DNA from 2 places in the Pseudomonas sp. EA_5y_Pfl2_R50 genome. Region 1 is predicted to be linked to the other one. Evidence: riboswitches for the same ligand, from Rfam matches in the RefSeq annotation. Region 1 holds a riboswitch; the other holds the start of a gene.

What was found. Region 1 has a riboswitch for cobalamin ahead of AACY19_RS10845 (ABC transporter substrate-binding protein). Riboswitches for the same ligand answer to the same signal wherever they lie in the genome.
Positions count from the first base shown of each region.
Region 2: another riboswitch for cobalamin. It lies ahead of cobO (cob(I)yrinic acid a,c-diamide adenosyltransferase); the one in region 1 lies ahead of AACY19_RS10845 (ABC transporter substrate-binding protein).

Region 1 covers NZ_CAXAPT010000005.1:207,169-213,074, forward strand. The annotation lists gene metE (5-methyltetrahydropteroyltriglutamate--homocysteine S-methyltransferase) at 1-1,279, shown strand, start outside; gene AACY19_RS10830 (GNAT family N-acetyltransferase) at 1,403-1,909, shown strand; gene AACY19_RS10835 (ABC transporter ATP-binding protein) at 1,893-2,657, opposite strand; gene AACY19_RS10840 (FecCD family ABC transporter permease) at 2,654-3,658, opposite strand; gene AACY19_RS10845 (ABC transporter substrate-binding protein) at 3,667-4,677, opposite strand; cobalamin riboswitch at 4,823-5,017, opposite strand; gene AACY19_RS10850 (Ppx/GppA family phosphatase) at 5,060-5,906, opposite strand, start outside.
Region 2 covers NZ_CAXAPT010000013.1:34,376-40,281, reverse strand. The annotation lists gene AACY19_RS21170 (C40 family peptidase) at 1-279, shown strand, start outside; gene AACY19_RS21165 (PQQ-dependent sugar dehydrogenase) at 352-1,665, opposite strand; gene AACY19_RS21160 (hypothetical protein) at 1,732-2,316, opposite strand; cobalamin riboswitch at 2,481-2,710, shown strand; gene cobO (cob(I)yrinic acid a,c-diamide adenosyltransferase) at 2,791-3,402, shown strand; gene AACY19_RS21150 (cobyrinate a,c-diamide synthase) at 3,399-4,799, shown strand; gene bluB (5,6-dimethylbenzimidazole synthase) at 4,796-5,446, shown strand; gene cbiB (adenosylcobinamide-phosphate synthase CbiB) at 5,443-5,906, shown strand, end outside.

The DNA of each region.
Region 1 (5,906 bases):
CGAAGACAAACTCGATGCCGAACTGAAAAGCTGGCTGGCCTTCGCCGTGCAAAAGTGTGAAGAGGTGGCGGTGCTGGCCCGGGCGGTTAACGCGCCGCAAGCGCCGCGCGTGCAGCGTGCGCTGACTGAAAGCCGTTCGGTGCAGGCTGCCCGTGCGGCCTCGCCACGCATTCACAAACCTGCGGTGCAGGCTCGGGTGGCGGCGATCACCGCCAGCGACAGCCAGCGGCAATCGCTGTTTGCAACGCGAATCGCCAAGCAGCGCGCCGGTCTTGATCTGCCGCTGTTCCCGACCACGACGATTGGTTCGTTCCCGCAGACCGCGTCGATCCGCCTCGCTCGCCAGTCGTTCAAACAAGGCAAGCTGACTCAAGCCCAATACACCGAAGCCATGCACAGCGAAATCCGCCACGCGGTGGACATTCAGGAGCGTCTGGGCCTCGACGTGCTGGTGCACGGTGAAGCCGAGCGCAACGACATGGTCGAGTATTTCGCCGAGCAACTGGACGGCTATGTGTTCACCCGTTTCGGCTGGGTGCAGAGCTACGGATCGCGCTGCGTAAAACCGGCGGTGATTTTCGGCGACCTGAGCCGTCCGCAAGCCATGACCGTGGAGTGGATTCGCTACGCCCAAGGCCTGACCGACAAGGTCATGAAAGGCATGCTGACCGGTCCGGTGACCATGCTCATGTGGTCGTTCCCCCGCGAAGACATCAGTCGCGAAGTGCAGGCCCGACAACTGGCGCTGGCTATCCGTGATGAGGTGGTCGATCTGGAAGCGGCTGGCATCAGGATTGTGCAGATCGACGAGGCAGCGTTCCGTGAAGGTCTGCCGCTGCGTCAGGCGCAGTGGCAGCCTTATCTGGACTGGGCGACCGAAGTGTTCCGTCTGTGTGCCTCTGGTGTACGTGACGAAACGCAGATCCACACGCACATGTGCTACAGCGAGTTCAACGATGTGATCGAGTCCATCGCCGCCATGGATGCCGACGTGATCACCATCGAAACCTCGCGCTCGGACATGGAACTGCTGGACGCCTTCGAAGCTTTCGCCTACCCGAACGACATCGGCCCGGGCGTCTACGACATCCACTCGCCGCGCATTCCGGATGCTTCGGAGATGGCTGGCTTGCTGCGCAAGGCCGCCCAGCGGATTCCGGCCGAGCGCCTGTGGGTCAACCCGGACTGCGGTTTAAAAACCCGTGGCTGGCCGGAGACGGAAGCGGCGCTGGTGCACATGGTTGCCGCTGCCCGCCAGCTGCGCAAAGAGCTGGCGTAACGCTCGGGTTGCATGAAACACCACAGGGTTGTGTGCATGGCATTCGGATTGGGCATTTCTGATGGCGTCGACCGGTAGCGAGTTGTTAATGTGGCCAGCCGCAGTTCAGGTGTTTGTCGCTAGATGAGTCATCAACCGATTATTCAGGCAGTGTCTGACGCCGACATTCCTGAGGTGCTGAAATTTGTTCTGGCAGCCCGCGCCGAGCTTTTCCCCAAGCTCAGCGCGACGGGCATGCCCGACGATCTGGCACGTTTTGCCGAGGTTTATCTGCATGGGGCAGGGCGCTTTCTGATTGCTCGCCACGAAGGGCAGATCGTTGCCTCGATTGGCTATCTCCCTTACGACCGACGCTTCGCGCACTTACCCTATCCGGGCCTTAAAGTGGTGGAAATCGTGCGTCTGTTCGTCCTGCCATCGCAGCGTCGTTCGGGGCTGGCCGGCGCGTTGTACCGGTCACTCAAAGACCTGGCGCTCGCCGACGGAGTCGAGGTGATCTACCTGCATACCCATCCTTTTTTACCGGGCGCCATCGCGTTCTGGCAGCGACAGGGTTTCGAGATTATCGATGTCGATGCTGACCCGGTCTGGCAAACAACGCACATGCACAACGTCATGAGTGGAATCTGAGAATCTGTGCGCCGTCGAGCGGGTCCGTCAGGTAATGCGCTTTAACCCCGAATGTCTCTTGCAGCCGCTGCGGTGTCAGCACTTTGAGCGGCTCGCCCAACGCCACCAGTCGCCCGCGCTCCAGCACCGCCAGACGATCACATTTCAATGCCTGATTGAGATCATGCAAAGCGATCAGCGTGGTCACCGGCAACGCCTGCACCACATTCAAAATCGTCAGTTGATGCTGGATATCGAGGTGGTTGGCCGGTTCGTCGAGCAACAGGATCTGCGGACGTTGCGCCAGTGCGCGGGCGATATGCACCCGCTGCCGCTCACCGCCGGACAGACTGCGCCACAGACGCGTGCGCAGGTGCATCGCGTCAACGTCGGTCAGCGCCTGCCGAACAATGGCATCGTCGCTGTCCGACCACGGTTGCAGCGCTGACAGCCAGGGTGTGCGCCCCAGTGCCACGGCGTCGAACACGCGAATGCCGTCATCGGTGTCGGCCTGTTGTTCGACCACTGCGAGTGTCTGCGCCACGCTTCGGCGCGACAGTTTGCCGAGGCGCTGACCTTCGAGGCGTACTTCACCGGCGCTCGGTTCGCGCAGACCGGCCAACAGTTTCAGCAGGGTGGATTTGCCCGAACCGTTCGGCCCGACAATGCCCAGAGTCTCGCCGCGCTGAACCTCCAGGCAGACGTCATTGAGCAACTGCGCGCCGCGCACCTTGAACGCCAATCCTGAACAGCTCAGAACACTGCTCATCGCGCGGATCTCCGGCCCACCAGAATCAAGGCAAATACCGGCGCACCGACCAGCGCAGTAATCACCCCGACGGGAATCACCTGACCCTTGATCAGCGTGCGCGACAACACGTCGGCGGCAATCAGAAATACCGCGCCGCCCAAGGCACTCGCTGGCAGCAGGCGCGCGTGCCCGGTGCCAAGCAACAGGCGCACGGCGTGGGGAATGACCAGGCCGACAAACCCGATGGAGCCGACAATCGACACCATCACCGCCGTCACCAGCGCAGCACATCCGATCAGCAGAATCTGTACCCGCCGCACGGCAATGCCAAGGGACGCTGCGGAGTCGGCGCCAAAGGTAAATGCATCCAGCGCCCGTCGATGCCACAGACACACCACCAGGCCCAGCAAGGCCACCGGCACCGCCAGCCACACCGACGGCCAGCGCACGCCACCAAGATTGCCGAGCAGCCAGAACATGATGCCGCGTGCCTGTTCGGAACTTGCCGAACGGGTGATCAGAAACGCGGTCAGCGCATTGAACAGTTGCGAGCCGGCGATCCCGGCGAGAATGATCTGCCCGGTGCCGCTGGCCGAACCGCTGACCCGCGCCAACAGGATCACCAGCACGAACGCCGTCACTGCGCCGGCAAACGCACCCGCCGACAGCGAAATCGCCCCGGCGCCGACGCCGAGCAGGGCGACCATCACCGCGCCGGTCGAGGCGCCGGCGGAAATCCCCAGCAGATACGGATCGGCCAACGGATTGCGCAGCAGCGACTGCAGAATCACTCCGCATGTCGCCAGGCCGGCACCGCACGCGGCCGCGACCAGCGTGCGGGTCAGGCGGTAGTTCCAGACAATGCCTTCGTCGATGGGGTCGAGCCTGTAACCGGCGCCCCAGAGCTTGTTGGCCAGCACCTGCAGGACCACGTTCGGCTCAATCGAGGTTTCACCGATGGCGACGCCAGCGACCACTGCAACCAGCAGGGTCGCCAGGGCCAGCAACGTGCGGATCAGTCTTGCGCTCATTTCGACAGGTCATAGCCGTTGATGGCCGTGGCCAATTGCTCAATGCCCTCGAACACGCGCAGGCTGGCCTGCATCGCCATGGCATCGAGAATGACGATGCGGTTGTTTTTCACCGCGTCCATGTTGCGCGTGACCGGGTCGCTGCGCAGGAAGGCGAGTTTCTTTTCATAGTCGTCAGCCGGGAAGCGGCGGCGGTCCATGCGCGCGATGACGAGGAACGTCGGGTTGGCCTTGGCGATGGTTTCCCAGCCGACCGTCGGCCACTCTTCATCGGATTGCACGACGTTGCGCAGGCCGAGGGTGGTGAGCATGAAATCCGGAACGCCTTTGTGTCCGGCCACGAACGGCTCGATGTCCATTTGCGCGCTGGAGAACCACACCAGCGCACTGGCGTCTTTCAGTCGTTTGCCTTGCGCGGTAGCGATGGAGTTGGCGAGGCTGGCCTTGAGCTGATCATTGAGCCGTTCACCGCGATCCTGCACATCGAAAATCTGCGCCAGTTGGCTCACGCTTTTGTAGATGCTGTCGATGCTGAAAGGCGCCAGTCGCGTGCCGTCGGCGCCGACCAGATTGTCCTTGGCTTCGCAATCGGATGGCAGCAGATAGGTGGGGATTTTCAGTTCATGGAACTGCTCGCGAGTGCCGACGGCACCCTGCGGGCCGACCATCCATTCCAGCTCCACGGCGACCAGTTCCGGGCGTTTGCCGATCACGGCTTCGAAGCTCGGCTCGTTATCGGCCAGGCGCTCGACCTTGTCGTTCTGCCCCTTGTACCTGGCCAGCACGTCGTTGAACCACAGCGAAGTACCGACGACCTTGTCGCCCAGGCCCAGGGCGTAGAGCATTTCCGTGCCGGCCTGGCCGATGGTCACGGTGCGCGTGGGCGTGTGCTCGAAGGTCAGGGTGCTTGCGCAGTTTTCGACGGTCAACGGATAGGCAGTCGGTGCCGCCTGGGCCAATGTGCAAAGGCTCAGGCCGGTGATCAGGGTGGCAACGCGGGGCAGCATGGGCAAGTCTCCAATGGAACCGTACAGGGAACGGGAGAGTACGGTTTGGAAACACACCATCGAACGCCGTCTGGGCAACAGCGCAAGGCCGGTCAAGTCGCGAAGACGCGCACGGCACGATGTCCTTCCCGGACACCCCGCCGGTTAGTCAGTCACTGTGCCGGCAGGTCTCCTGACTGATGCGTCATCGCCTGGCTCCGGCCTTCCCGGGCATCATCCCAGTGGCAGTCGTGGAGCAGGCTCAGCACCTACAGTTGCGGGGGCAGTTCCGATTGATGCTGTGCAAGCATTTCGGATTCCCTATTAATCCCGTGTGGAAACCGGCGGCGGCATGGTAGACGATCAGGCCGCTGAAGGGGAGACGAATCTGCCCGGGCGAGGATTAATGGCGGCTCATCAAACCGTGCAGCACCCCCAGACGCAGGCCCGGTTCAGACGGCAGCATCTGCGCAATGCCGAACACTTTGAACGCGGCCAGCATCAACACCAGGCCGCCGGGCAGGATGCTCTGGCGATGCGGTTGCAGGCCGGCGAGCTTGAGTTGTTGCACGTTGCTCACTTTGAGCATCAGCAGCGACAGGCGCAGGAGCCCGCCGTAGGTGATGCCGTCCTGACCGTAGTCGTTGAGGCGATTGGCCTTGAGCACTTTGGCGAGCATGCGTGCGGTGCCGGAGGAGCCGATGGTTTGCTGCCAGCCCTGCGCGCGATAACGCCGGGCGACTTTCTCAAACGCGAGGATGGCGACGCGTTCGGCTTCTTGCAACGCACCGGCGGACACCTCGCCGCCGCGAAAGAAACGCGTGCTCAGGGTGCCGCTGCCGATGGCGATGCTTTCGGTGAGCAATGGCTGCGAGCCCTGGCCGAGGATCAGTTCGGTCGAGCCGCCGCCAATGTCGACCACCAGACGCATGTCTGCGGCGCTCGGCAAGGCATGGGTCACGCCGGCGTAGACCAGCCGCGCCTCTTCGTGCCCGCAAATGACGTCGATGGGGAAACCCAGGTGCCGTTCGGCGCTGGCGAGAAACAGCTGTGCATTGTCGGCCTCGCGAACGGCGCTGGTCGCCACCGCACGCACCCGACCGGCCTCGAAACCGCGCAGCTTCTTGCCGAACCGTGCCAACGCCTGCCAGCCGCGATCCAGGGCCAACGCATCCAGTGCACCGCCATCAAACCCCTCGGCCAGGCGCACCGGCTCGCGCAGGGTTTTGACTTCCTGAATCTGCAGGCCC
Region 2 (5,906 bases), on a different contig from region 1:
GGCATTTCCCTGCCGCGAACCACTCGCGACCTGATCGTGATGCAGGCGCCGAACGTCGGTAAGGAAGGCTTGCAGAGCGGTGACCTGGTGTTCTTCGCCACCAATGGCGGCTCGCAAGTGAGTCATGCGGGGATTTATGTCGGCGAAGGGCGCTTTGTGCATGCCCCGGCAACGGGCGGCACGGTGAAGCTCGATAGCCTGTCGAAGGCGTATTGGCAGAAGGCTTATCTAAGCGCGAAGCGAGTGTTGCAGCCGGAGCATTTGGCGCATAACCCGTAACAAGGCCAACACAAAACCCGATGTGGGAGCGAGCAAGCCCGCTCCCACATTCGTTATGGGTAAGGCGCTACATTATTTGGCAGAAGTGACCCGCCACACTTTATTGCCAACATCATCCGCGACCAGCAATCCACCCTGCTGATCGATCACCACGCCCACCGGGCGACCCAATGCGTTCTCGTCCTTGTCGAGGAAGCCGGTCAGCACGTCTACCGGTTGACCGCTCGGCTTGCCGCCGGTAAACGGCACGAAAATCACTTTATAACCACTGTGCGGTTTACGGTTCCATGAGCCGTGCTGGCCGATGAAGGCGCCTTCCTTGAACGGTGCTGGCAATGTGTTGCCCTCGGCGAAGCTCAGGCCCAGCGATGCAGTGTGCGGGCCGACCGCGTAATCCGGGGCGATGGCCTTGGCGACCAGATCCGGGTTTTGCGGCGAAACGCGCACATCAACATGCTGACCGTAATAGCTGAACGGCCAACCGTAAAAACCACCGTCCTTGACTGAGGTGATGTAGTCCGGCACCAGATCACTGCCAATCTCGTCACGTTCGTTGACCGCCGTCCACAGCGCGCCACTGGTGGGTTCCCAGGCCAGGCCGTTGGGGTTGCGGATGCCGGAAGCAAAGATCCGGTGATTGCCGGTCGCCCGATCCACTTCCCAGATCGCCGCGCGGCCTTCTTCCTTGTCCAGGCCATTTTCGCCGACGTTGCTGTTCGAGCCGACCGTGACGTACAGCTTGTTGCCGTCCTTGCTGGCGATCACGTTTTTGGTCCAGTGATGGTTCAGCGTGCCGCCGGGCAGGTCGACGACCTTGATCGGCTGCGTCTTGATCTCCGTCGCGCCAGGCTCGTAATGGAAGCGCAACAGGCGGTCGGTGTCGGCGACGTAGAGGTCGTTGCCGACCAGGGTCATGCCGAAGGGTGAATTGAGGTTCTGCAGAAACACAGTACGCGTCTCGGCCACGCCATCGTGGTCGGCGTCACGCAACAACGTGATGCGATTCGGGCTCGGTACGCCCGCACCGGCCTTGCCCATGACCTTCTTCATGACCCAGCCACGGATGCCGCTGCTGTCGTCAGGTTTTGGCGGGGCATTGGTTTCCGCCACCAGCACATCGCCATTCGGCAGCACGTAGAGCCAGCGTGGATGATCGAGGTCTTCGGCGAATGCCGCGACCTGGGTGCCGACTGCGGCCGTCGGTTTGGCGCCCTCGGGCCAGCCGATTGCCGGGGCGATGTTCACCGTTGGAATCAGGGTTTTGTTTGGTTCCGGCAATTTCGGTGACGGGCCAGTGCCGTCGGAGACTTGCAGGCTGGAGGTTTCACCACAGGCGGCGAGCCCTCCGGCGAAGGCGATGACAAAAACGAACTGGGGCTTGCGCATTGCTGATCTTCCCTATGAATGCATTCCTAAACATAGAGGAGGGCGCAAGCCCGATGGTTCAACTGCTCAACCGCGGGCTTCCTTGAACAGTACGGCAATGCCCGGATGGTAGTTGCCGGCCTCGCTGCGCAACTTGCGGTAGGCATAGGGGAAATACCAGGCGACCGCGCAGGTGTGTTCCTTTTGCAGATCATCGACCATGTCCTGCAGTTCTTCAGGGCTGGCGCTGTGCTGGGCTTTCTGCGGGGCGACGAACAGGCAGCCTAGCTTGAGGTCGCTGGCGTAGCTGATGCGTTTGGCGTCGCTGGTGATGTCCGCCAACGCTTGGGTCAGGTTGAGATTGTTCACTCGGGGCCAGCGCTGCGTGGCCTGGATATACGCCCGATCGTCGGCGCCGGCAACGAACAGATCGGCGCGAGCGTTGCGTTCGCCTTCTTCGTTCTGTTTGCGTGTAGTCGTTTCGTTCAGAGTGACCAGTTCGGCCATCCATGCTGCTGCGGTCAGCAATCCGAGATTGGCTTTCTCGTCATGCCAGTAGGGCGTGTCGCTATCACCGCGAACGGCGTTGTAGCGGTCGATACAGTCAAACCAGCGTTCAAGCACCGGGCGCAGGAATTCCAGGCGCGGGTTGCTGATGATCATGCCTTGCATCGTCATCATCCTTTTATTGTTGTGGTGAGCTTTTCAAGAAAAGCATGGCTCTTTGATATCATTTGTATCAGCGTGGCACAAGATTGGCGCCAGATAATTGATCGACGGCAGTTATTCGCCCGCTGGCCGCCTCTTTAATTGACGCTCCACCCCCAACCCTCTAACCTTCGCCGCTTGTTTCAGGTGCTCTGTGACCCTTGTCGACAGAGTGAAACAGGGAAGCCGGTGAGGGTTGTCTTCAAGCGAAGAATGACCACGATCCCGGCGCTGCCCCCGCAACGGTAAATGAGTGAAAACTGCGCCTTGAGCCACTGCCTCGAATGAAGCGGGAAGGCGCGCAGTCAGGCATGCGCCGCTCATGAGCCCGGAGACCGGCCTGATCCATCCAGCGGCATCACGGTGGGCGATGCCAGGCTTTTTGCCGTCTATTCCTGTGCCCGCCCGCCGTTATTCAGCCTCAACGGAGAGCTCCCCATGACTGATTCCCCCGAGCGCGACGAACGCCATCTGGCGCGCATGCAGCGCAAAAAAGCCGTGATCGACGAACGCATCGCCAATTCGCCGGACGAGTGCGGCCTGGTGCTGGTGCTGACCGGCAACGGCAAAGGCAAAAGCAGCTCGGCGTTCGGCATGCTCGCCCGCGCCATGGGCCACGGCATGCAATGTGGCGTGGTGCAGTTCATCAAGGGGCGCAACAGCACCGGGGAAGAATTGTTCTTCCGCCGCTTCCCTGAGCAAGTGCGCTACCACGTGATGGGCGAGGGCTTCACTTGGGAAACCCAGGATCGTCAACGCGACATTGCCGCCGCCGAAGCTGCGTGGGCCGTCTCCCGCGAACTGCTGCGTGATCCGTCGATTGGTCTGGTGGTGCTTGATGAACTGAATATTGCCCTTAAGCACGGTTATCTCGATCTCGATCAGGTGCTCAGCGATTTGCAGGCCCGTCCGCCGATGCAGCACGTGATCGTCACCGGGCGTGCCGCCAAGCCGGAAATGATCGAAATGGGCGATACGGTCACCGAAATGGGCATGCTCAAACACGCCTTCCAGGCCGGTATCAAAGCGCAGAAAGGCGTCGAACTTTGAATCAACCACGTCACTGCCCGGCGGTCCTCATTGCCGCGCCGGCCTCCGGTCAGGGCAAGACCACCGTCACCGCCGCGCTCGCCCGTTTGCATCGCAATCAGGGGCGCAAGGTGCGCGTGTTCAAATGCGGCCCGGACTTTCTCGACCCGATGATCCTCGAGCGCGCCAGCGGTGCGCCGGTGTATCAGCTGGACATGTGGATGGTCGGCGAGCAGGAAAGTCGGCGTCTGTTGTGGGAAGCCGCCGCCGAGGCGGATCTGATTCTGATCGAAGGCGTGATGGGCCTGTTCGACGGCACGCCGTCCAGTGCCGATCTGGCGCGGCATTTCGGTGTGCCGGTGCTCGGGGTGATCGACGGCACGGCGATGGCACAGACCTTTGGTGCGTTGGCGCTGGGCCTGGCGAAGTATCAATCTGATCTGCCGTTTGCCGGCGTGTTGGCCAACCGCGTTGGCACGCTGCGCCATGCGCAGTTGCTCGAAGGCAGTCTGACGCAAGGTTTGCGTTGGTACGGCGCGCTGTCCCGTGAGACCGGTATCGAACTGCCGAGCCGGCATCTCGGCCTGGTCCAGGCCAGTGAATTGAATGACCTCGATGTGCGCCTCGACGCAGCGGCCGACGCCCTCGGCAGCAGCTGCGAGGTAGCGCTGCCACCGGCCGTGGAGTTTGCCGCTCCGGACCTGATGAGCGTTGAACCGTTGCTCAACGGTGTGCGAATCGCCGTTGCCCGTGATGAGGCATTTGCCTTTACCTACGGCGCGAGTCTCGACTTGTTGCGGGCGATGGGCGCCGAGTTGAGCTTCTTCTCGCCAATCCGCGACACCCAATTGCCTGACGCCGACAGTCTGTATCTGCCCGGTGGTTACCCGGAATTGCATCACGTTGCACTGTCGCAGAACACCGCGATGCTTGAGGCGATTCGTGCGCATCATGCAGCGGGCAAACCCTTACTGGCTGAGTGTGGCGGCATGCTGTATCTGCTCGATTCGTTGACTGACGTTGAAGGCACTCGCGCTGCGTTGGTTGGGTTGCTCAAGGGCGACGCGGTGATGCAAAAGCGCTTGGCAGCGCTGGCGTTGCAAGCGGTCGATCTGCCGGAAGGTTCGTTGCGTGGGCACACTTATCACCATTCGCTGACGACCACTGAGCTGACGCCGATTGCCCGTGGCTTGAGCCCGAATGGCGGGCGCGGCGCCGAGGCGGTTTATCGTGAGGGGCGGATGACGGCCTCTTATGTGCACTTTTATTTTCCGTCGAATCCGACGGCGATTGCTGCATTGCTTGGGCCAGCCCGTGAGGCCGCCTTCGCGAGCAAGCCCGCTCCCACATTGAGCGGTGAGCTTCCTGACGAAATGCAATCCCTTGTGGGAGCTGGCTTGCCAGCGATGGGGCCATGACAGACAACGCATTCTCCGAAGCCGAACGCCAAGCGGTCTACAAAGCCATCGCCGAACGCCGCGACATGCGCCACTTCACCGGGGGCACCGTGGAGCCGGAGTTGCTGCGCCGTCTGCTCGAAGCCGCCCATCAGGCCCCAAGTGTCGGCCTCATGCAGCCTTGGCGTTTCATCCGCATCAGCGACCGCAGCCTGCGCGGGCAGATCCAGAGTCTGGTGGAAGCAGAGCGCATCCGCACAGCCCAAGCCCTCGGCGAGCGCAGCGACGAGTTCATGAAACTGAAGGTCGAAGGCATCAACGATTGCGCCGAAGTGCTGGTCGCGGCGCTGATGGATGATCGCGAAAAACACATTTTCGGGCGCCGCACGCTTCCGGAAATGGACATGGCGTCGTTGTCCTGTGCGATCCAGAATCTGTGGCTGGCGTCCCGTGCCGAAGGCTTGGGCATGGGCTGGGTGTCGCTGTTCGAGCCGCAGGCGCTGGCCGACCTGCTGAAATTGCCGGAGGGCGCCAAGCCGTTGGCCGTCTTGTGCCTGGGCCCGGTCAAGGAATTCTATCCGGCGCCGATGCTGGTACTCGAAGGGTGGGCTCAGGCGCGTCCGCTCAATGAGTTGCTGTACGAAAATTATTGGGGAGTGAGTCAATGAGTGTGGCGTTGTTGAGTGTCGCCGCAGTGGCGCTGGATGCGCTGCTGGGTGAACCTAAACGCTGGCATCCGCTGGTGGCGTTCGGCAATTTTGCCGGGCGCATCGAGCAACGTTTCAACGCCGGGGGGCGTGGCTGGCGCAGCCATGGCGTCACCGCCTGGGTAATTGCGGTGCTGCCGCTGACCTTGTTCGCCACGGCGCTTTCCTGGGCGCCGTATGTGGGCTGGGTCGTCGAGATTGTTGCGCTGTATTGTGCCCTCGGCATGCGTAGCCTCGGCGAGCATGTCGCGCCGGTGGCGGCTGCCTTGCGTGCGGATGATCTGGACGAGGCGCGCAAGCGTGTCGGCTATCTGGTCAGCCGTCAGACCGACGAACTCGACAGCACCGCCGTCGCCCGTGCCGCGACTGAATCCGTGCTGGAAAACGGCAGTGACGCGGTGTTCGCCGCGCTGTTCTGGTT